One region of the Flaviflexus sp. genome, then DNA from elsewhere that is predicted to be linked to it. Evidence: riboswitches for the same ligand, from Rfam matches in the RefSeq annotation. Region 1 holds a riboswitch; each other region holds the start of a gene.

The links. Region 1 has a riboswitch for S-adenosylmethionine ahead of ACTHUY_RS07700 (hypothetical protein). Riboswitches for the same ligand answer to the same signal wherever they lie in the genome.
Region 2: another riboswitch for S-adenosylmethionine. It lies ahead of ACTHUY_RS06250 (hypothetical protein); the one in region 1 lies ahead of ACTHUY_RS07700 (hypothetical protein).
Region 3: another riboswitch for S-adenosylmethionine. It lies ahead of ACTHUY_RS01975 (methionine ABC transporter ATP-binding protein); the one in region 1 lies ahead of ACTHUY_RS07700 (hypothetical protein).

Annotation. Positions count from the first base shown of each region.
Region 1 covers NZ_JBQCYC010000012.1:26,271-33,370, reverse strand. Annotated here, with positions in the region: gene ACTHUY_RS07720 (DUF3320 domain-containing protein) at 1-1,036, shown strand, start outside; gene ACTHUY_RS07715 (M3 family metallopeptidase) at 1,448-3,475, opposite strand; gene ACTHUY_RS07710 (GmrSD restriction endonuclease domain-containing protein) at 3,879-4,949, opposite strand; SAM riboswitch class IV at 5,234-5,349, shown strand; gene ACTHUY_RS07705 (hypothetical protein) at 5,364-5,765, shown strand; SAM riboswitch class IV at 5,908-6,023, shown strand; gene ACTHUY_RS07700 (hypothetical protein) at 6,034-6,453, shown strand; gene ACTHUY_RS07695 (hypothetical protein) at 6,686-7,090, shown strand.
Region 2 covers NZ_JBQCYC010000009.1:6,770-14,703, forward strand. Annotated here, with positions in the region: gene ACTHUY_RS06210 (excalibur calcium-binding domain-containing protein) at 1-73, opposite strand, end outside; tRNA gene ACTHUY_RS06215 (tRNA-Ala) at 290-362, opposite strand; gene ACTHUY_RS06220 (histidine phosphatase family protein) at 437-1,048, opposite strand; gene rsfS (ribosome silencing factor) at 1,045-1,419, opposite strand; gene ACTHUY_RS06230 (hypothetical protein) at 1,416-2,573, opposite strand; gene nadD (nicotinate-nucleotide adenylyltransferase) at 2,605-3,321, opposite strand; gene ACTHUY_RS06240 (glutamate-5-semialdehyde dehydrogenase) at 3,311-4,582, opposite strand; gene trxA (thioredoxin) at 4,672-5,049, shown strand; gene ACTHUY_RS06250 (hypothetical protein) at 5,631-6,530, opposite strand; SAM riboswitch class IV at 6,784-6,886, opposite strand; gene ACTHUY_RS06255 (DUF624 domain-containing protein) at 7,441-7,934, opposite strand, start outside.
Region 3 covers NZ_JBQCYC010000002.1:157,061-164,994, reverse strand. Annotated here, with positions in the region: gene ACTHUY_RS02005 (NAD(P)/FAD-dependent oxidoreductase) at 1-603, opposite strand, end outside; gene ACTHUY_RS02000 (FGGY family carbohydrate kinase) at 634-2,049, opposite strand; gene ACTHUY_RS01995 (DeoR/GlpR family DNA-binding transcription regulator) at 2,095-2,865, opposite strand; gene ACTHUY_RS01990 (isocitrate lyase/PEP mutase family protein) at 3,186-3,851, opposite strand; gene ACTHUY_RS01985 (MetQ/NlpA family ABC transporter substrate-binding protein) at 4,196-5,038, opposite strand; gene ACTHUY_RS01980 (methionine ABC transporter permease) at 5,349-6,035, opposite strand; gene ACTHUY_RS01975 (methionine ABC transporter ATP-binding protein) at 6,032-7,003, opposite strand; SAM riboswitch class I at 7,009-7,095, opposite strand; gene ACTHUY_RS01970 (aldo/keto reductase) at 7,321-7,934, opposite strand, start outside.

The DNA.
Region 1 (7,100 bases):
GACTATGTCGTGGGTTGAATGCCTTGAAGGTGTCGATAGGGCGCGAGGCAGGACGCCTCTGCCACTGTCGTCGGGGGACCCCCAGTCCCAGCTGCGGGCACTGACCGAATCGATGGGTAGCTTCGGCTTTGTCTTCGATGTGCCTCGCCGCCGTGATGTGTCCTGTAACGGGCAGGTCTTGCGGGTCGCCCGCAATGACTTTGTGCATCAGCGAGACTTCTTAATTCCAGAGGTCTATCGAATCTGCGATGCCGCGACGGTCGTTCTTTCGATACTCGGGAAAGGCTTGCGAGATGACGCTCTTGAAACTTTGAAACATAGCGCTCTCAAGAGGCTTTGGCAGCAAGCGGTGGCGATGCGAGAAAGTAGGGCATCAGAGACTAGTCAGCGTGACACGCGGGCCAGCTCCAGTCGCGCCGAGCCTTCGACCGTACGGTCTGTGAATCTGGAATCACCGACGAAGGACTTGGAAACCCTTTCCCACGAGCGTGCGAACGATAATGGACCCCTGCCATTTGCTTCGTGGAACGAGCGTCATGTGGGTACCGCCGAGGAGTTGGATTCCATTCGATCGGGAGCGACCAAGAAAAAGATCCAGGCTCTTATTCGCGAAGTTGTTGCGTGTGAAGGACCGATTCACATTGACCGACTTAAAACCCTCGTTGGAAAAGGCTTTGGCCTTAGCCGAGTGAGGGGGTCGCGTGTTGACCAGTTGATATGGCAGATCAAATCTAGTGCTCTACATATCGACCAGCACCGCTTCGTGTGGCCAGATGGTCTTGATCCGTCGACTTGGCGCGGTTTTCGCACGCGCGAGTCCGGCCCAAATCTTGAAGAGGTTTCACCTCGTGAAATCGCAAATGCCTACGCATACGCTCGTGCACTAGATGAGCTTTACTCTGAGGAAACGCTTGAGAGGTTGACTCTCAGGATGCTCGGCGGAAAGGTGATGAGCACGAGGTCGAGGAATGCGATACGTCGAGCGCTTGCGTTGTATTTCACTCTGCCGGAGATGCGTGAATACGAGGCTGCCTGATTCACCTGATGTGGGAACGAGTCGGTCCAGCGCTGCCCTCATTCCCGCACAGGCGGGCTAGGGAGGGTGCCGGCCTCAACTTTGTTGTGCAGTGCGCGAGCTGACTCTCTTTCTACAGAGGTCCAGGGCAAAAGGTGGGTCTTCAGGGATCTCGTCTAAGAAGCGAGGGCTGACGTAGACGGCAACGACTGCCCCAACAATCCACCAGCGACGCTTCACGCTATGTCCTCATCTATCCACAGGTGAAAGTTTTCACCAACGTAACCGTCAGTGAGGGCGAAAACCTGGGGTGAAAGCCCCATGGGAATTAAGTCGTTTGTGACGGACTGTTCGGCTGAAAGAGGGGGTCCAATTGAACGGGACGCAGAAGGGGTCGACTCATTAGAGCCGACCCCTTCTGCGATGAAGGACTTAGAGGCCCCTACGCTCCAGCAGTGCCTCCGCACGAGGCTCCCTGCCGCGCACAGCCTTGAAGGTCTCCATGGGGTCGCGCGATGAGCCGCGTGAGAGGAGCTCGGAGCGGAGAATATCGCCGGCTTCTCTGTTCAATCCGCCATCGCCATTCTTCGCAGCTTCGGACCCGAACCACTGCTCAATGTCGGCCACGAGGACTTCGGCCCACATGTACGAGTAGTAGCCGGCATCGTAGCCGCCGCCGAACGTGTGCTTGAAGTAAGCACTCCGGTAGCGGGGCGGGACCAGGTCGTGGTGAACTCCGAGATCCTTGAGAGCCTTCTTTTCAAAGGCCTCGATCTCATCGGAGGTCGGCACCTCGTCGGCACTGATCCGGTGCCAGGCCTGGTCGACAAGAGCAGATGCGATGAACTCGGTTGTTGCGAAGCCCCGGCCGAATGTCTTCGAGGCTGAGAGCTTAGCTACGAGATCCTCGGGGAGGGGCTCCCCGGTCTCGTGGTGCACGGCGTACTGGGAAAGGACCTCGGGGTGGTATGCCCACATCTCAAACAGCTGGCTCGGCAGTTCAACAAAGTCCCTCGGCACTGCTGTGCCCGATGTTGATGCGTAATACGTGTCCGAGAGGAGACCGTGCAGAGCATGCCCGAACTCGTGGAAAACAGTCTCAACCTGATCCCAGGTGAGGAGCAGATCCTGGCCGGCGGCCGGCTCATCGAAGTTCGAGTTATTCATGATGACGGGCTTCGTGCCCGCTCTGCGTGATTGGGTGACGAGGGAGTGCATCCAAGCACCGCCCTGCTTGCCCTTGCGGGCATAGAAGTCGGCCTGGAACAGTCCGACTGCCTCACCAGACTCATCGAACACTTCCCATGTCTCAATCGTGTCGACGTAGCCCTTGATGTCAGGGCGCGGGGTGAAGGTGATGCCGAACAGCTTCTCGGCCGCGTAGAAGATGCCCTTCTCGACAACGTTCGTGAGTGACAGGTAGGGCTTAAGAGCAGCATCATCGACAGCGACCTGGCCGCGGAGCTTCTCCTGGTAGTAAGACCAGTCGCCAGCCTGAACACCATCGCCGGTGCTGTCTGCGTCGATCAGACCCTTCATGTCCTCAAGTTCGCGGTCCACTGCTTCCACTGCCCGTGTGGCAACAGAGGAGAGGAGGTCGATGATGTTCTGCGAGTCTCCTGCCATGCCCTGCTGTGCGACAACCTGGGCGTGATGCGGCTGGCCGAGAAGCGCTGCGCGCTGGGCGCGGAGAGTCGCGATCGCGGTGACGATCTCACGAGTATCTGAGGACTCATGCTCACCAAGACCACGGCTCATCGATGCATCGAGCAGAGCCCGGCGCGTTGCCGGGTTCGTCAGATCAACCTGGAGGGGCTGGTTCGTGAAGTTGAGGAGCGGCAGGCGATACGTGCCGTCGTCCTGCTTGTAGGACTCGATCTGTTCATCGCTGAGCCCAGCCAGCTCCTCGCGTGAGGATACGGTCAGGGAGTAATCATCCATGGCCTTCGTGGCACGCTGGCTGAACAGGATCTCAAGGCGGGACAGCTCGGAATCGAGTCCCTTCAGTGTCTCCTGCTCCTCGGCTGGCAGATCAATGCCCTTGAGGCGGAACTTCTTGAGAGTGTCCGTGACGAAGTATGTTGTCTCCTCATCAGCATCGTTCAGGTCGATCGAGTTGAAGCGGTCGAATAGGCGGCGGTCGAGCCAGAAAGCGCTCTGATGTGCGGAGAGCTCAGGGCCAAGAGCTGCCTGGATCTCATCTAGTTCATCCCCGCCCATCGAGGAGAACAGGGTGAATGCGGGTGCGAGAGCACTGTCAATAACATCGTTCGACTTATCGAAAGCAACAACTGTGTTCTCTACCGTTGCAGGCTCCGGGTTCGATGCGATGGTCTCCCACTGCTGCCTCTGAGCCTTTAACGCTTTATGAGCGGCTGGAAGGATATGCTCCGGCTTGATTGCCTCCCAGTCAGGGACTCCGTAGGGCAGGACAGATGGTGTCAAAAGAGGATTCGTCATACAACGATGCTAAACGAGATTGATGGCGCAGTTCTCCCGCCAGTATTCCCTGCCGCCCCTGAAATCATTGTGCTGGTTGAGGTATCTCAACTGAGAGGAGTTCAAACCAGCCGGATGCTCCATTGGAGCTGAGGCTCTACAACTAACTTCCAACCTAACTTCACACTTAACTTCACACCCTGTGAAGTTAAGTGTGAAGTTAGGTGTGAAGCTGACTCTCTGCTCGTGCCTGCGGATGCTCAAATCTCTTGCAAGCCCAATGTTTGTCGCGTGCCGCAGGCGGTTGAATCGTCATCCTCTGCAGGTGTGAAGCTCCGGCAGGATTCACTTCTGCCCGTGAGGTTAGGTGGGGGTGGACAGTGTGGTGAGTACGCCGCGTCGTAATGGATGATGGCTGACTGCGCTATTCGCAGGCGATACCGTCCCTGTCCCCGTCCATCTGAACCCGGTAGCCGGGCTCGCCTTCGAGGATAGGAGCGGCGCCGGCCTCTCGTGCTTCCGTGCAGTTGGTGTAGTACACGTCCTCGGGTGATACGGGGCTTGGTGCGGGGGTGGGTGCCTCAGTTGTTGGCGCTGCTGGCTGAGGGTTGCTCTGATGGATGTTGCCCGATGGGATGACAGGGACGGAGTCATCGGCCTCGGGGATTGTCTGATCAGGGCACGATGACAGGATCTGGATGATTGCGTCCTTCTCCGCAGCGGTAACCCACAGGCTGTACTTTGCTTTAACGCCGACCTGGTGGGCGACATAGTCGCAACGGTAGGACTTATTGCTCGGCAGCCATGTTGCCGCATCGCCCGCTCCCTTCTGCGAGTTGCTGCGACCGTCAACAGCGAGAAGATTGAGAGGATCGTTGGCGAAGAGCTCGCGATCATCGGCAGACATCTGCTGTGCACCCTTCTGCCATGCATCGGACAGTGCGACCACGTGGTCTATCTGAACCTCTGAGGATGTCGACTGGCCGCGTTCGAACAGAATGGTGTCACCCGTGTATGGGCTGATGATGGTCCCGGTCAGGACAACGCAGTCCCTTGTCCCGGGCTTGAATGTTTTATCCGTGAGGTCGCGGCTCAATATGTCATTGCGAGTATCGCAGCCGTTTCGGTCGATGTCTGCCCATCTTTGACCAAAGAGCTCCCGGTCATAGCCGGTCTTCGGTGCACGTCCTTTTACTTCAAGAGTCTCGACCACCTCGGTAGCGAGGAGCCCGTCAGTATCAGCTGTGGTGACGCTCTGTTCGGGAGTTGTTGATTCCTCAGTAGCGGTCGGTGTTTCAGTCGGTTCAGGCTCCACCGTCGCATCGACGGTGATCAGCTCTTCTTGTTCGTCTTCCTCTGACGGGACTATCGAAGCAGGCTCTTTAGTTTCTTCATGAACTTCGACAAGCTCTGTGCCCTCGGTGGTCTCTTCTGAGAAATACGTGCCGGCACCAACAACAGCAACAGCTCCGAATACCCACCAGCGAAGCTTCATTCTCAGTCCCCAATTTTTAAGTCTTGTGAGTTCTCAACAGTCCGAGTGTAATCGGGGTCGGAGGCGGAAATGTGGGCCCTATAGTTGGCAGGCTATGCATTCAAGCACATGTTGACGGCCACTGTTCTGGGTACGTCCCCTCTCCAAATAATTCGGCTCCGCCATGACGATCAGCTCAGAGCGAGCCCGGATCTCTTCGTTGCTGATACAAGACAGGTGGAGAGAGGGGCGGGAAGAAAATCAACAAATTTCTGTCCGACCCCCGTGTGCATAATAGAAACATCGATCAAGAAGTTCGACGCTAAGCCCCTCGGCTAGTCGACTAGCAACCGCGTCTCGCACACGGTGCTCCCGAAGGAAGATCGGCCCCCGAGCAAAAGCTCGGGCGGAAGTATGCGATATAGGAAAATTCTTATGAACCCCATGGACGATGCGCCGGATGCGCACGAATACATTTTCATCGAAGGCCCAGACGTCACTGTGGAAGACTGCAGTAAATACAAGTCTGGTCACCGTGTCCATTTCATCCAGGTCCGGCTTGCCTCTGAGGAGCGGAGAGTCGCGGCCGAAGTGACCGCGGTAGATGGTCATTACATCGACTTCAGAACAGAAGCAGGCACCCAGCGCCGCTGGAACCACGACCCCCAGCGCCTGCTCAAAGTGCAGGAGATAGCTGCCCGGGACCCCGAGGCGAGGACTGTCTGGTCGGAAAGATACCACCTCCTGACCGTGTACTCGAAAGAGCCCAGCGGGTCTGTTGTCGGAACTCCAGTCACGCTTGCGCCGAGCCCAACGGACTGCGGCTACAGCCTGTAAGCCGCTGCCGAGGGCAGCCGAATCGCAGTGTGTTCTGACCATTGAAATCAGCTGTTTCAGCTGAGCTCTCGAGGTCGAAACACGGGTCGGGTAGAAAAGCAGAATATTTCTGTCCGACCCGTGGGCCCATAATAGAAGTATCGATCGAGAAGTTCGACGTGAAGCCCCTTGGCTTGTCGACTGGCAACCGCGTATCGCACACGGTGCCTCCAAGGGAAGATCGGCCCCTGGGTAAAAGCCCAGGTGGAAGCGAGCGAAAAAGGACATCATGAACGACGACAACCACCATGAGGCGCATCCTCCGGCGGACGATAAGAACAGATTCACCGAGGTCTACTCCGGCAGCACATGCCGGTCCGGCGAGAACGGCCACTATCTTTCCGCCGAAGACTACGAAGCAGCGGACCAGGACACCTGGGAAACCGTCATCCTCACCGGTACCCATGGGAAGTTCATCCACATCATCTCGGGCGAAGGCTCAACGCGGGTATGGACTCACTCCCGTTTCCTGGTGACATCGATCCGCCTTCTGCACTCTGAGGGCGGAAACGTTGAACTGCACAAGTCGAAGGGAATCCTACGAGCGACGAATGGCCTGATAAGAGCGATCACCAGAGTGGCAGCGGAGGTCACTCCATGCGAGTACTCGAGGCCTGAGCTGCCAAAACCTCTACCCCGAAGCATCTAACCTTCATCAACCTCGAATCAGTGCGGGAAGCATATAGCTCCCCGCACTGATTCATCTCTTTCACCGCGATAGCGGTGTCTTCTCAGCGGTGCAGCCACGAGGCTGCGCCGCGTCTTCGCACTCAGTGCCACAGGATTTGACAGATATTCAATCACCCATGGTGGGGCACTGCCTGGCTCAGGTCGTGCCCCACTCGATTGCCCTGGCGGGGCTAGATACGGATAGGACAGATATGTTCGAGCACGAACACCAGGCCATGCGCTTTTCCAAGAAGACTTTCGAATGGAGCGAAATCCTTGTTTTTGACAGTGTCGAGAAGGCCTTCTGTCAGCATCGCCGCCCTCATGTCACCAAAGTTGAAGATGCTAAAGCGGCTCTTCACGGCAGGTGGGATGAGGTGATCGTTGCCGGAGTCGATGCTCCCTACGTCAATTTTGTGACGAGTGAAGGCCTGATGCGGATGTGGGCGCATGAGCCTAACAAGATTGAAGCTCTCCGTATCCGGGTCGAGGACGGTGACGACGTGTGGTGGTCTGAAGAAGCTCAGATGATCGCAGTGACGTTTGAAGAGTTGACTGTCATGATCGGCCTTGAAGAAGGAGAGGCCACGGAATGTGTTGCTCTCGAATGTGAGTAGCTAGCCAAGG
Region 2 (7,934 bases), on a different contig from region 1:
CACTGGAGTCTGGCGCACAACCGCCAGCCACAACGCCTACCGCGAAGGCGCCTACGCCAATAAACTTTGGCAACTTCCATGCTCTGAAGCGTCTGTACGTCCCGCACGCGTGCAACCGGAGACCACAACACTGCCATGACCCGCAACACCTAAAGGCGCCACCCGAAGTAACCACGAATAACAAAATTCTGGGCCCAAGAAATCTAAGAGCGACAGCCACTGATTAAGACAGGAAAAGTAAAAAGCCGGGACACAGATCTGTAACCTATGTCCCGACTCATCACATTTGTGGAGCTAAGGGGATTCGAACCCCTGACCTCTTCCATGCCATGGAAGCGCGCTACCAACTGCGCCATAGCCCCGAGTGCTCCCCTAGTTTATGTCGAAACACCCACCTAATGCCAAATTAACTGCTGGTGGTAAGGGACACACAGCTTCAATTGACGTTGTACGAAACCAGCCGCCATCCCGGCACCCTGTTGTCCTGCCGAGTCAGCACAGCCCAGTGGCAGTTGTCCAGGCCGGCGATCGGCTGCCGTTCTGAAGGGTTAGTTCCCAGGAGCGTCATAACACCGTTGGAGATAGCACCACCGTGGGCAACGATGACCAGAGTGTTTCCACCCTTTCCGCTGAGCTTCTCGGTCCATTCGTTAATCGCTTCCGCAACCCTCAATCCGCAAGCTTCGCGGGTTTCTACGTCTCCCCCGGGTTCCTTACCGTCACGCCACAGGGTGAGGCGCTCGGGCGAGTGCTCGGCGATCTCCTCAAGGTTCTGGCCTTCCCACGAGCCAAAGCTACGTTCGGCTACACGCGGGTCCTCGACGGCGGTGATGCCGGTGAGGGCTTCGAGTTCACGGGCAGTGTCCCGGGCTCTCACGAGCGGAGAACTGACGATGTAATGGGGTCCAAGCTCTGCGAGCCTGGGGGCTGCGGCCTTGGCCTGTTCCCTACCGGCTTCGTTGAGTGGGTAGTCGGAGGCTCCCTGGAGCCTGCGCTGCTTGTTGAGGTCGGTCTGTCCGTGTCGCCACAGAATAATCCGAGTGATCAACGATCTCCCTCCAGATCAGAGACATCGATTTGGGGGCAGTCAGCCCACAGGCGATCCAGGGCGTAGAACTCTCTGTCTTCGTCCTGCTGGACATGAATGATGATGTCACCGTAGTCGGCAAGGATCCATCGGGCTTCGCCCTCGTATCCTTCCCTACGCTGACGCTCTACACCCTGCTTGTGCATGGCTTCATCAATAGCATCGACAATGGCTCGTACCTGCCGGGAGGTTTCTCCAGAAGCCACAACGAAAATATCCGTAAAGGCGAGCCTTTCGGATACGTCAATGACTGTGACTGAAGTTGCGAGCTTCTCGAATGCTGCCTCTGCTGCGGCGCGGGCGTTGGTTACGGACGTAGAAGTCGCGGTCACAATACTCCAGGGTAGAAGGTTAGAGATGCTGGTACTGCCAGTGCTGATGCCGAAGCTCCACCACCGGAGAAGATAAGAGATCCGAGGAGGATACCGACCCCGAACCCAACGACAATGAGAAGAAGGAACAGAACGATTGTCTTCCAGCGGCTTGCCGGAGCTTCCTCTTCTTCGGCCGCGTCAGCGCTTCTGGCCGATGATTCTGTTTCAACGGGTGGACGGGATTTCAGTTCGGCACGGAGAGCACCGGCAAAGTCATGTTCGGTCTCGTCCTCATCAGCTTCATCCTCGTCGCCTGCGGCGGGAACGACCGGCTCGGCGACAAATCGTGAGGATCCAGAAGCAGACTTTGCTGAAGCATCCGTCTTCTCTGAGGTCGCAGGATCGCCGCTATCTGCATCAGCCGAATCAGAATCGGAATCCCTGTGATCCTTATCCGCAGGCTTTCCATCGCTATCAGCAGTCTTCTCTACAGCATCTTCGGCCTTCTCCTCCGAAGCCACCTGATCTCCGTAGAACTGGTCGATCGGGTCCTGCTTCTGAGCGGCAGGAGTCCATGCGCTACCGCTCTGTGCAAGTTGTTCGGACGTGTTGACCGTGGAATCGCCGTCGACCGCTCCCCCGCTAGCTACGTCGGTCGGATCTTGGTTGGTCGATGAGAACCTGTCGAAAACGCTCTGTCGTTCGGGAACCTCGGCTACCTGATCATCATCCGTGGCGGAGTCCTCAACGAACTCATCCGCGGAAGCATAGGAGGTTTTCCCGAACTCACCGACCGTGTCGTGAGCGGCCGTTGCATCCAGCTCTTCGTCCGCGAGCGCGGGCTCGTCAGCGGGCGCAGTCTCCTCAGCGGACGTAACCTTCTCAGAGCTAGCGTCCACAGATGCGCCAGCATCGGCTTGGGTGCCAGGATTGTCGAGGCCGGGCTTATCTGAGTCTTCAGCGGGTTCAACGGCGTCCTGAGCCTGCTCGGCAGGCTCTTGGCCTTCGGCCAACTCGCCGGCCGCGGGCTCGGTCACGGGTGTGCCTGCGGGCTCGGGGCCCGTGCCAGTATGCTCTTCGTGGACCGGGGTTTCTCCCGGTTCTTCTGCCGACTTTGGCTTTAGAAGCCCGGCCATGCGCATTTCCCGTCGCGTCATGCGGCGTTCGCTCATCGGTTCTCCTTCACTGTGACTGAGGTTCAGTCTACCTGCCTTGAGTCTTAATCGCCGGTCTTCCCGGTTGGGACACGAGCGGGAACCTACTGGGTGAGTACAGGCCGTATTTCCTGATGTACTGCACGACCCCATCGGGAACGAGATACCAGATCGGTATTCCTGCATTTTCCCTGCGCCTGACATCGGTGGAGGAGATGGACATGGCGGGGACTTCCAGGACCGTGACATCGTCGAGCGGTAGACCATCGGTCACCAGGCTATGTCCGGGTCTGTTGACTCCGACAAAGTGGGCGAGCTCCCAGAGCTCGTCGGAGTCTTTCCATTCGAGGATTTGCGGGAGTACGTCGGCACCGGTGATGAAGAAGAATTCATCATCCGGGTATATTTCACGTAGGTCTCGCAGGGTATCGATCGTGAATGTGAGCCCAGGCCTGTCTATGTCCACTCGGGATACGGAGAACCGTGAGTTTGAGGCAGTGGCGATCACAGTCATGAGGTATCTGTTCTCTGCCGGGGAGACATCCCTGTCCTGCTTGTAGGGTTGCTCCCCCGTGGGAACAAAGATCACCTCATCCAGGCCAAACCGGTACTGCACCTCGGAGGCGGCGACAAGGTGACCGTGGTGGATGGGATCGAATGTCCCACCCATGATTCCAATACGGCGGTGCCTAGTGCCCTTAGTGTGCGGTGCTTCGATGGAGCTGAGGTCCGTTTCGTGGGAACGGTCGTGGCTGCTACCGGACATGTCCGGCGCCCTCAACACGCCACGTCGTCGTTGTGAGCTCTGCCAGGCCCATGGGGCCACGCGCATGGAGCTTCTGCGTAGAGATACCGATTTCTGCTCCCAGCCCAAGTTCACCGCCGTCGGTGAACCTGGTCGATGCGTTAACCATGACTGCGGCGGAGTCGATGCCGGCGGTGAACTTGTTTGCCACCGTCACAGAGTCGGTCACGATTGCTTCCGTGTGCCCAGATGAATGCTTGCGGATATGGGCAATGGCGTCATCAACCGAGTCGACGATCCCCACCGCCATGTGCAACGCCAGGTATTCCTCGCCCCAGTCCTCTTCAGTCACGTCACGGAGATAAGCGGAGTCCGCTCCCGCGGCCTCCGCGAGGCCACGGGCCTCGCTATCAAGGTGGAGGGTAACCCCAGCATTAACGAGAGCCTTCAGAATCGCACCCGGTTCCGGGTAGTCCTTGTGAAGAAGGAGAGTCTCAGCCGCGTTGCATACGCCGGGCCGGTGAGTCTTCGAGTTAATAACGATGGGCAGTGCCATCTCCGGGTCAGCATCAGCGTTGATGTAGACGTGGCAGTTACCCACGCCGGTCTCAATGACGGGTACAACTGATTCCTTGACCACGGATTGGATCAGGCCGGTACCGCCACGGGGAATGAGAAGGTCAATGTAGCCCCGCGCCCTCATGAGCTCCGTAGCACCCTCGCGGCCGTACTCATCGACCGAGGCAATGGAATCAGCCGGGATACCCACCGACTCGACTGCTTCACGCATGAGAGCAACAAGGACAATGTTGGATTCTTCGGCGGCGCTGCCGCCGCGCAGGAGAACCGCGTTCCCTGCCTTAAGTGCCAAACAGGCAGCATCGACCGTCACGTTCGGGCGGGCTTCGTAGATCATGCCCACCACACCCATGGGGACCCGCACGTTACGAACAACGAGCCCGTTTGGCAGGGTGCGGCCCATGACAACTTCACCCACCGGGTCAGGCAGGGCAATGAGTTCTCGGACAGCATCTGCGATACCGGAGATACGATCCTCATCGAGAGTTAGCCGGTCGATGAGAGCCTCAGTGAGCCCATTCTCTATTCCGCGCTCAACATCTAACTTGTTGGCCACCACAATCTTCGTTGCATTGGCCTCCAAGGATTGCGCGATTGCCGCTAGTGCATCGTTCTTTTGACCGGTCGAAGCTCCCCGAAGGATCTGCGCTGCTTCGCGCCCCTTTGTCGCCAGTGCCCTGACTGCGTCACTCGTGTTCGTCATGAGAATAAGCGTATAGGGAATTATTCGATCGTCCAGTGAGTTGAAGCCCTTGTATCACCTTTCGAGGTACCCGACCGTAAGGACAACAAATGGCGACCGTAGAAATCACGAAGGAAAACTTCACCGAGACAGTCAAGGAAGGCATCGTCTTCCTCGACTTCTGGGCAGAGTGGTGCGGCCCGTGCCGTCAGTTCGCGCCAACCTTCGAGAAGGCATCGGACGAGCATGAGGACGTAGTCTTCGGAAAGATCGATACCGAAGCAGAGACTGAGCTCGCCCAGAGCTTCCAGATCATGTCGATCCCGACCCTCATGGTGTTCCGTGACGGCATCAAGATCTTCGAGCAGGCTGGCGCTCTCCCGCCTTCGGCACTCGAGGACCTCATTGAGCAGGCCGAGAAGCTCGACATGGACGCAGTACGCGCCCAGATCGCCGAGCAGCAGGCAGCGCAGGGCGAGCAGGCCTAAGCATTCGATCGATTGCTGGTAGCCCGCTACTTATTAGCGGATAACCAGAACTCTGTGTGGGGCGAGCAGTAAATGCTCGCCCCACACTCATGTCCAAGCAGCTGAACTGGGCATGATCTGGCATGACACCTATTCCAAGGGTCTATCCCTGGGATCCAAGGGACTATCCCTATCGATGAATTGCGCCCATTCCAGGCGCAGCGTCCTGCTCTTTCCGTGCCTATCGACTCTTCATAGCCGAACAAGCTGTGCTTCGTTGCCAAACCGACGAATCAAAGTAGCCCGTCCCCCGATCTGATCGCCTGTGCAGAGCAATGGTTTGGACTATAGGTCGATGGTTTCGCCAGGCTCTGTTGTCGAACAGAGCAAATGGCGAGTGAAAGGGGCGCGCCGCTCAGCAAGCACCGCGCCCCGTTCACGTAATTTACTTTTCGTCCAAGGCGTTGCTCGTTCGAGGATTCAAACGTTCGAGGTTTCAGATACAGAGCCCTCAAGCCTCGCGCAACCAGGCTTCCCGAGCTAATGCTCGGTCTTCCGGACCTTTAATCCGTGTTCTATGCCTGTTCGAGGAAAGCTTCCCTTTAGGCAGCGGCCTCGGCTTCGCGGCGTGCGTGCAGAAGAGGAAGAACGCCGCAGACAGTGGACGCGAGATCGGTGGGAAGGGAACCCGGGAGGATCGTGAATGCATCGCCGGCACCAAGGGCCAGCCAGGATTCTACGTGGTCGGCAACGTCGTGGACGGTACCGAGAACACGTGCCGAGCCTTCTGCGTAGCGATCGGCACCTATGGCGGAGATAAGATTGCCGCGCTCCTCCGCATCCATCGCGCAAGCCGAGACGATCATGAAGAGATCGCAGACAACCTGAAGGTCGTGTCCGGCTTCCAGTGCTGCGGAGCGCAAGGAGTAACGGATCTCGCGGGCCGTGTGGGGATCCTGTTCGCGAAGGCGAACGGTATCAACAGCAGTACCGAGCTTAGTGAGATCAATCGACTGAGCAGTATCACCGGTCAGGGCAACCGTGACTGGAGTACCAGCATCCTGCGCACGGCGAACCAGATCGAGAGCGGCATCTAGTTCCCCGTGCGGGATGTGGATCTCGAGACCAACGCCCGTGTCCTTGACCAGGTCGAGGGCGGCGTTGCCGACCTCGTGGGCGGTGACGGAAGCAAAGATGGGGCCGGTAATCCGGGACGTGAGCTTCACGGCTGCGCGGATAGCATCGAGCCTGCAGTCCCGCAGGTGCAGATCGGATCGCAGCAGGAAGGAGGCTCCGAGGGTGACTCCTGCAAGACCATCGGTCAGTGCCGCTGAGGTCATGGAAGCCAGGCGGCCGAAGTTGCAGGTTTCTACCGGGAAGTCCTCACCGAAGTCGGTATCGGTGTCGAGCACTTCTGCACCGAGGGCAGACAGATCGATCGAGAGGGCGGGAACGCGGTAGCTGGAACGGGTTTGGTTTGATGAGGGCAGCTGGATAGTCATCGTAAATCCTAAGAGTGGTATAGCAGAGTGCTCCGAATTGGAGCTGATGTGTGAAGGTGCGTAAGTGACGCTGGAGGGATAATGAGATTCCCAGGTGTAGATCGCGTTGGCCGGATCAGGCCATGGACTTATGCGTGCGCATATACATTCGATGAATTCGGTGCGTAGCCGATACTCGGACGGACTGCCCAGTCGTCTGGTAAATATTCGTGAATGTCATGCTATTTTCCTTCGTGCTTTCCCACCGCGAACGGTGCTTCGCTTGCCGATTGAGGCCTGGTCATCACCCGGGGCACCCCTCGCACGTGAGGGGTTGTCGACCAGCTAGCCGGGGCTCTTCGCTGGTTCTCTGGACCACGGCCAGAATAACACGGTCCCTAGTCCGCATGTCAAGACGCCGCCGCCCATTACGTGAGATCAGGGAATCTCATGGCATTATTAGGTCAAATTTAGCGATTTGCAGCTACCGTTCGGTAGCGTTCTGAAGAGCCACAGGGCCGCTCCCCTATCGGCAGGGCGTATCCGCTATACGCAACCCAAGAGGCCGGTCGGAACGGTGATATTTCGTTGGAATAGCGCGAGAAGCGCGCAGTCGCCTTTCCTGGCACTCTACTGCACAAATCAGTTCAATCGGTTATGCAGGACCGAGGTAGATCCAAAATTTTCCGTCCTGCGCAGTTCCATTGTGGAGACGTCTGTCACACATGACGCGCTCGATACTGCGACACATGGTGTCTCGCTCCATATGGCCTAGAGTAGCTCGTATTCGGCGGAGAGACCCTCCCGGCCAATATGGGCCGGTACCGATCCGGGAGCCAGTACTGCGTCATATGCCAGTGCGGAGCCTGCGGTAAGGGTGGCACCAGCTAGCCCACACTGCTTCCCTGATACCTGCCCCCTGATCCCTGGGCTACTCGTGGCTGCCGTATGCCCTCAGTGGTGCGGCAAGGAGGATGTCGTGGAGGTAGAGGATGGCGGCGGGGAGGATGAGTAGGTTCGCGAAGACAAGGACGCCGAGGATGTCGGGGTTGAAGTAGAGAATCGCTGGCTGGATGAGAAGCAGTGCGAGAGCGAGGAGAGTACGCGGCAGGTAGCGGAACGCTAGGAGTGCTGAACGTTTAGTTGCTGAACCTATTGGGGCCTTGTACTGGCTGATGTAGGGGAAGTACCAGACGGCGAAGCCCAGGATGAGGATGGTGCCGGTGATGGAGAGGACGGTGGCGATGGTGCCGGCCAGTCCCAGGTCCATGCGGCCGATAGCCCAGATCTCCCAGGCTGCCAGGAGCAGGAAGACGAGGATGAGTAGCCAGGAGATGGTGGCTCGCCAGAAGGTTTCCTTGAAGGTATTCCAGAATGTTTTGGCCGGTGAGGAGCCCTCCTCCCGCAGTTGCTGGAGGAGGGCGG
Region 3 (7,934 bases), on a different contig from region 1:
AACCCACCGCGCTTCGATATCACCCCGGTTTGTTCCAAGGATTGTCGTGTTCTCACCAACGGTGACCATCGTGACTTCGTGCTCGAGGAGGAGCGTCGCTCCCCTATTCACAGCATCGGTTGCAAAAGCGAGAGGTAGCGACCAGGCATCAATAATTGACTCATCGGGAACCGTGAGACCACCCTTCACCCCGTCGCCGAGGTGCGGCAGGAGCTCATAAACTCCGTCAGTATCAATGATCTCAGTCTTGTTGTAACCGTTTTTCTCAGCTTTCTCTTGGAGTGACGGTAGTGCGGCAAGCTCTTCCTCGTCCCAGGCCACGAGCACGGCACCGGACTTCTTCAGCCCGATACCGGTCTTTTCGCAGTAGTCTTCAGTGAGGAAATAGCCTTCGCGTACGAGCTGAGATTCCAGGGTTCCCGGGGAGGCATCGAATCCGGTGTGGAGGATCGCCGTATTTGCTTTGGATGTCCCCTCACACACGTCTTCTCTAGCGTCGAGAAGCACAACGGTGTTCGATGTTCCCGCGAGCTGCCGTGCTATCGCCGAGCCAATGACGCCGGCTCCAATGACCGCAAAATCGTACGGTCGTGTCATGTTCATAGCCGTTCCTTTCAGCGTGATCTGGCAACACTAGAATTCGAGGTTCGCTTCAACTGCGGCAACCCAGCGCTTACGGAAAGCCGCAGCATCGTCAGCACTCATCTTCGGCTCGTACGTGGCTTCGGGCTCCCACGAATAAGGCCCCTCCTCCACCGACATATCCGGGTTCAGCGCCAGCGTCATGGCAGCGGCAGCACCGAGGGCCGTGGCGTGGGCAGACGGGTAGGTATCGATCGGGACCTGAAGCAGATCCGACTGGATCTGCATGAGGACCTTCGAGTTGGTCAGCCCACCATCGACCTTGAGTCTCTGCAGGGGCGTGTCGACACCGGCGGCGATTAGGCCAGCGAGCTCGGCAACCTGGGCGGAGATCCCTTCGAGGATGGCGCGGGAGATCTCTGCCTTACCGGTGGCTAGCTTCATGCCGGTGAGAAAAGCTCCAGCATCGGAACGCCACCACGGAGCCGCCAGCCCGGCGAAGGACGGGCCGCACAGGACCCCGCCTGAATCTTTCGCCACTTCCTTATCGATCTCCTTGACGCCGGAGATCATTCCCATGTCCTTCATCCACCGCACCGCCGTTGCGGCAGTGTAGACCTGGCCGTCAACACAGTAGGAGGTCTTGCCCCGTAGCGTCCACGCCACGGAGGTTGTCAGGCCCGACTCGAAGCGATGTGCTTCATGGCCAGTGTTAACGAACAGGAAGGCGCCGGACCCGTAGGTGCACTTTGAGTCACCGGGATCAAGGCAACTCTCGGCAAGCAGAGCCGCCTGCTGGTCAACCATGAGACCGCCAACGGGGATCTCACCACCGAAGAGGGTCGTCGTGCCGACGATTTCGTCGGACGCCACAAGACGCGGCATTTTCTCGTCCTGGAGCCCAAAGATCTCCAGGAGCTCATCGTTCCATTCGACCGTGTCAATATCGAGAAGGAGGGAGCGCGATGCAGTTGAAGTGTCGGAAACGAATTCGCCGGTGAGCTGGTATACCAGCCACGAATCCGACATCGTCACCACACCTTCCTTCGTGAGGTTCTCGCGAACCCAGGCAAGCTTAGGCGCTGCAAAATAGGTATCGAGAACAAGGGCGGTTAGTTCATGAATGCGATCAGCTTTGCTTTCGAGGCGGGCAACAATGTCCTTCGATCGCTTGTCCATCCAATTGATACAGGGGGTCAGCGGGTCGCCGGTCTCAGGATCCCAGGCAAGAACAGTTTCCCCGACGTTTGCCAGGGCCACACCGTCAATTGGTTTACCGGCCTGCTCGATGGCTTCACGCCCAGCATCCACAATCGAGGCAAGTAGTTCGTGCGGGTCATGCTCAACCCCGTCGTTCGAGATGTGATTGAGGGTAACGGGCTTTTCGACAATGGCGTGAATGCCATCATCATCGACGACAATTGCCTTGGAGCCGGAGGTTCCCTGATCGAGTGCAAGAATAGCCATTGAATTGCCTTTCAGTCTTCATTGACATGGGTTTTTCAGTGACGCTTACGCGTCGGCGAGAAGCAGTTGTGCTCCCCTGTCTTTAAGTGCGTCGATTGCGGACTGATCGAGCCCACTATCGGTAGCAATGTACGTTGGTATCTCAACATCGCAAAGCTTGAAGGGTGCGGTCTTACCGAACTTCGAGGAATCGGCGACAACCACCGAGGTCTGCGAGTTAGCGAGGACCGACTGTTTGACGTGCATCTCATCAAAGTCGTAGTCGGTTACCCCAGCATCAGCTGTGATCGCACCAATTGAAATCACCGCAAGGTCCGGGTACAGACCATCAAGGAACGATGTCGCCATCGTTCCCGACAGCGAGAGTTCAGACTTGCGCAGGCGCCCGCCTGACACAATGATCTCGGCACGTTCAAGACGTGACAGTGTGCCAACGGCACGCAATGATGCCGTCACGATAGTTCCCGAGAAAGATGATGGGAATGCTCGAGCAACGGCTTCAACCGTTGTTCCCAGATCAAGGAACACGGTTCCCGATTCCGGTATGAGCTCAGCAACCCGCTCCGCGATCTGTGCCTTCTGCTCGGAAGCAATGTTCTCGCGTTCCGAGTGCGGAGCTTCGCTACGGGAGGTAACAGCAATACTGATTGCTCCCCCATAAACGCGCTTCAGCAGAGCCAGCTTCTCGAGCTCAAGAAGATCTCGCCGGACCGTCTCAACCGACACTCCGTATCGTTGAGCAATATCGTCGGTCTCGACACCACCCTGCGTGCGAAGATCCTCGAGGATCAGGCTCCGGCGCTCCTGTGCAAGCATGCTCTACCTCTCTAACTAACTCGAACACTAAACCAAATCCACGCAATCGGGCAACAATCCACAAGAACTCAACTTCGCATACTTTCCCAATGCACGATGACTGAATCTCACCCCGGTTGTTTTGGCGCTCTGAAACCTCAATGCGGTACCAAACCACGACAGGATAATCATGAAGACAACAGCTATTGATGAATATACTTCCGCCGCATCCGTGTAAATTCGGCCCCCGGCCCCAGGCGTGAACGTAAGACTTCCGGATAACACATAGCCCCGGTGACCGCCTCCCTTGAGGCGTCACCAGGGCATGTTGATTTGTGTTTTTAGAGCCAGGCTTCTAGTTGCTTTGCCGAGACATCGGTCAGCCAGGACTGCCAGCGCGGACCGAAGGAGATGCGACGGACGCCGAGGCGCTTCAAGCCAGCAAGGTCACCGGCGCCGTTACCATCCACTGGGTGAACGCCGATATTGACGGGGACGGAGACAGCCTCCACAAGTGCTGAGACCTGTTCGACGGTTGATGCCCTGACGGGATAAACAGAGCGAGCACCGGCCTGCTCAATGAGTTTGATCCGTTCTACTGCTTCTGCGAGGGGATCATCATAAACGTCGGTTCCAAGCCTGATGGCATCGGTTCGTCCATTAATGACGAAGTCGACTCCTGCGCCATCTGCGGCCTGCCGGGCGGCGGCAATATAGTCCGCTTGCTCCTGGCGGTCACGAACCCGGTCGCCTTCCCGGTGAACAACGTCCTCGATGTTGGCTCCGACGGCACCCGATTCGATGATGCGCTCGATGAGTTCTTTCGGATCAAGCCCATATCCCGACTCGACATCAGCACTGACAGGAATGTCGACGGAGTTGACGATCCTCTTCACAATGTCCAGGTATTCGCCGAAATCCATATTCTCGCCATCGGAGCTACCGATAGCGTCGGCAACCGGGTGGCTACCGACGGTGAGTCCTGCGAAGCCAGCATCTGCCGCTATCCGAGCACTTCACGTGTCCCACACAGTTGGCAGGACTAAAATCTCACCCGATTCATGTTGATCGGCGAATAGTTTTGCTTGTTCTTTGATGTTTGACATCCGTGTTCCCTCCCAGGGTTATCTCGCGACTATGCGGGGTACCTGAACAATCCCTAGGGCTTTCACCAAGAGCTTTTATCAGGCCGAGCATCCGCACCTAACACGGTTCAAACACGGTGCTTGGTCAGACTTTTCAAGCAACAGCGCTTCTTAGTACCGCCCAATCCTCAGAACATGTTTATGTCGAAAGTGACTGCGAAAGGGGGCAACCGGTCGTAGCCAGTCACCCCCTTTCTCGGTGTTACTTAGAAGGCAGGAACAACCTCACCGTTGGGGTAGGTTTCGGTGATAAAGTCGGCGACTTCCTGCGAGTGGAGGAGTTCGTCGAGTGCCTGGATGGCCTCGAGCTTGTCGGTGTCGGTGTTCCAAGCGAGCACGTTCGCGTAGGGGTTGTCTTCGCCGGACTCGATTGCGATTGAGTCCTCGGAGGGAACAAGCCCACCATCGAGGGCGAAGTTACCGTTGATGATGGCGAGATCGACCTGGTCGAGGGTACGAACAAGGTTCGGGGCCTCAAGTTCAACGAACTCGATGTTCTTCGGATTGTCAGCAATATCGAAGATGGTGGGATTCTCGACGGAGTCGTCGAGGGTCAGCACACCATTGTCCTCAAGCAGCCAGAGAGCGCGAGCCTGGTTGGAGGGATCGTTGACGATAGAGACCTTGGCACCGTCCGGGAGGTCGTCGATGGACTCAAGAGTCTCGGAGTAGGCAGCGTAGGGCTCAATGTGGACGCCTTCGCCACGGTCGAACTCGTAACCGTTATCTGCGATCTCAGTCTCGAAGTAGGGGACGTGCTGGAAGAAGTTAGCATCCAGGTCACCCGAGTCGAGGTTACGGTTCGGCAGGACGTAGTCGGAGTACTCGACAACCTCGATGTCAATACCGGCCTCTTCGGCCAGGTTTTCATCGATGTAGTTGAGGATGTCTGCGTGGGGAACCGGGGAGGCTCCAACCTTGAGGGTGACAACCTCACCGGAGGCCGCGGTCGAATCCGAGGTGGTCTCCTCGGATTCCTCTTCATTGGACGAGCATGCCGAGAGGGCAAGGGCTGCGGCTGCTGTGAGAGCAAAAATCTTACGACGCATTGGTTTACTTCCTTTTGTTATTAAATGAGCAAGTGGGATCCTTGGAACCCTCTGCTCGGATTGCCAGTCCGCACTATGGGTGCGGTCGTGGCGGAGATTGTGTTGACGGTATGGGCATAGCCCAGAGTTACTGGGATGACGTGATTCGAGAGAGATCTCGGTGAATTACGGTCACGGGGAGCGAGCCAAGAAGCCTTGTGCGAGAGGTTCCATTCGAAGAACTGTTTCGGTGGAGGTCACTCGAATGAGTTGCTTCCTGCGATTTGGATCAGGTGTTTGTCGCGAGTCGTTCGTTCCGATATGCAGAGACTCAGCGGTGGTCTACATATCGGCTGAGCATGTCGCCGAGCATTTGGACGATTTGAACGATAACAACAAGAACAACAACGGTGATGATGAGGACGTCGAGGAAGTACCTCTGGTAGCCGTAGTTGTAGGCAAGAGCTCCGAGCCCGCCGCCTCCAACCGTGCCTCCCATGGCGGAGAAGCCAATAATCATGATGATGAGAACGGTGATCGACTGGATGATTCCGGGAAGGGCCTCACGGAGAATCACGTCCCCCATGATCCTCGTTCGTGTTGCCCCCATCATCTGAGCGGCTTCGATCTTGCCTGAATCAACAGCCAGAAGGTTCGTCTCGACCAGGCGAGCAAAGAACGGAATGGATCCGATTGCGAGCGGGAACACCATGCCCCGCCATCCAATGTTCGTCTGCATGACCCAGTCCGTGACCGGTAGCAAGAGGATCAGAAGGATGATGAACGGGATCGAACGCCCGACGTTAACGATCAGGGAAAGAATGGCGTTGACGATCTTGTTTGGACGGATTCCGCCCTTCGCGGTGGCAACGAGAAGGATACCGAGAGGCAATCCAATGACCACCGTTGCGAGGGTGGACCAGCCGACCATGAGCAGGGTTTCCACGGTCGCGTCCCACAGCGTCTCTTGGACGATCTGGTTATTGAACCACGTGCCGTCCTGAGTCAAAGTATTCATGCTGCACGCTCCTTCGCATCAACGCCCTGAGCAGCGAGCGCCGCAATGGTCGAATCGACCCGAGCATTTTCAACCGAGAGAACGAGGCGTGCGATCTGGGCGGAGCCCAGAGTCTCGAACGTTCCAGCGGTAACATCTGCCCCGAGCTCGGCCACCAGGCTGAGAACGTGGGAACCGGAGGCCTCCCCCGGACGGGACGTAAAGGCAATGTCGATCAGTGTCGTTCCCGGCGGGATCTCGTCAACCTTCGGAGGCGGAACAATGGCAGCACCTAGGCGGGAGCCGGTGTCCGTGATGATCTCGTCAAGCCTGCCGGACTGAACAACCTTGCCCTTCGACAGGAGCGTGACGGCGTCACAGGTTTCGCGCACCACCGACATCTCGTGCGTGATGATGACGACCGTGACACCGGTCTGGTCGCGAACATCCTTAATGAGGTCGAGAATCTGTTCGGTGGTTTGAGTATCGAGAGCCGAGGTCGGTTCATCGCACAGGAGCACTGCGGGCCGTGCCGCGAGCGCACGGGCAATGGCGACGCGCTGGCGCTGACCACCGGAAAGCTGGGACGGATAGGAGTCGCCACGGTCACCAAGGCCGACGAGGTCAAGGAGCTCTTGTACGCGTTCGCGCCGCCCTCCCCTATCAAGGCCGGCAACCTTCAGCGGGTACGCAATGTTTTGACCGGCGGTACGAGCATCAAGCAGGTTGCCGCCCTGGAACACCATGCCGATTGAGCGGCGTGCTGTCCGTAGCTGGTTGGGGGTGAGCGAGGAAAGGTCCTGCCCATCGACCCAAATATGGCCTTCGGTTGGCCTTTCGAGTGCCGTCAGGCACCTGATCAGAGTGGACTTGCCCGCACCCGACTGGCCCACAATTCCGTGAATTTGGCCTGCAGGGATATTGAGATCGATACCGTCGAGAGCGACAACTCCCGGGTACACCTTGCGGACACCGTCCAATGTGATCATCGATTCCTCCATCGGTCCTGGCCTTAGCACCGGGTTTTTCTCGGTTGCTGCGGCGTCGACGAGCCAGGTCTCTCAGCCACTCTTGATGGTTCCCCCATTAGACAACGCCCCAGGTCAGAGCGCCAAACAATCTCAGGATTTGGACGCAGTTGGCCGTGTGACACCGAGCACGTTACGTCAACCTATGTCCACTTTATTCATGGGCAAGGGAGAGCCCCGACGACAGTCACCCCCACGTTCCTGTGCAGGAGATGTGCGAGGCATAACTACCGCCGGGGCACCTCTGAAGTTTGGTTCTACACTTTAAGCGCTTAGGTCTATCGCTCGTCGTGCGTTGCAGGATCCCATTCGCCAAGTTCGCGCTGCGGGAGTGCGGAGATCGCTTCCACCTCTGCGGGGGTCAGCTGAACCTCGACAGCCTCAAGGTTCTGCTTCCTACGCTCCTCGTTCGTGGAGCGGACAATCGGGATGGCACCGATCGCACGGTGCCAGGCCAGGACTGCCTGCGAGGGCGTGATGCTGTGCGCTGCAGCCGCGGAGGTCACGGCATCTGTCTCGAACAGGTCACCCCCCTTCGAAAGCGGTGACCAGGACTGAACTGCAATCCCGCGATCAGCAAGTTCCTTGCGGTACTCGGAGCGGTGCAGGCCCGGGTCAACCTGCACCTGGTTCGTGGCAGGGACGAGGCCGGTCTTAGCCTTCAGTTCATCCAGGTGTTCGATGAGGAAGTTGGAGACGCCGAGGGTGCGGACAAGACCTTCCTCCTGCGCCTTGGCCATCTCCTCGTACGCCTCGGGGTAACGGCCAAGCATGGGGAGCGGCCAATGAATAAGCCACGCATCGAGGTAGTCGACGCCGAGCCTGCTAAGGCTACGCTCGAGCGCTCCCCGAACATCCCCATGATCATTGCCGCGGAGCTTGGTTTGGAGAA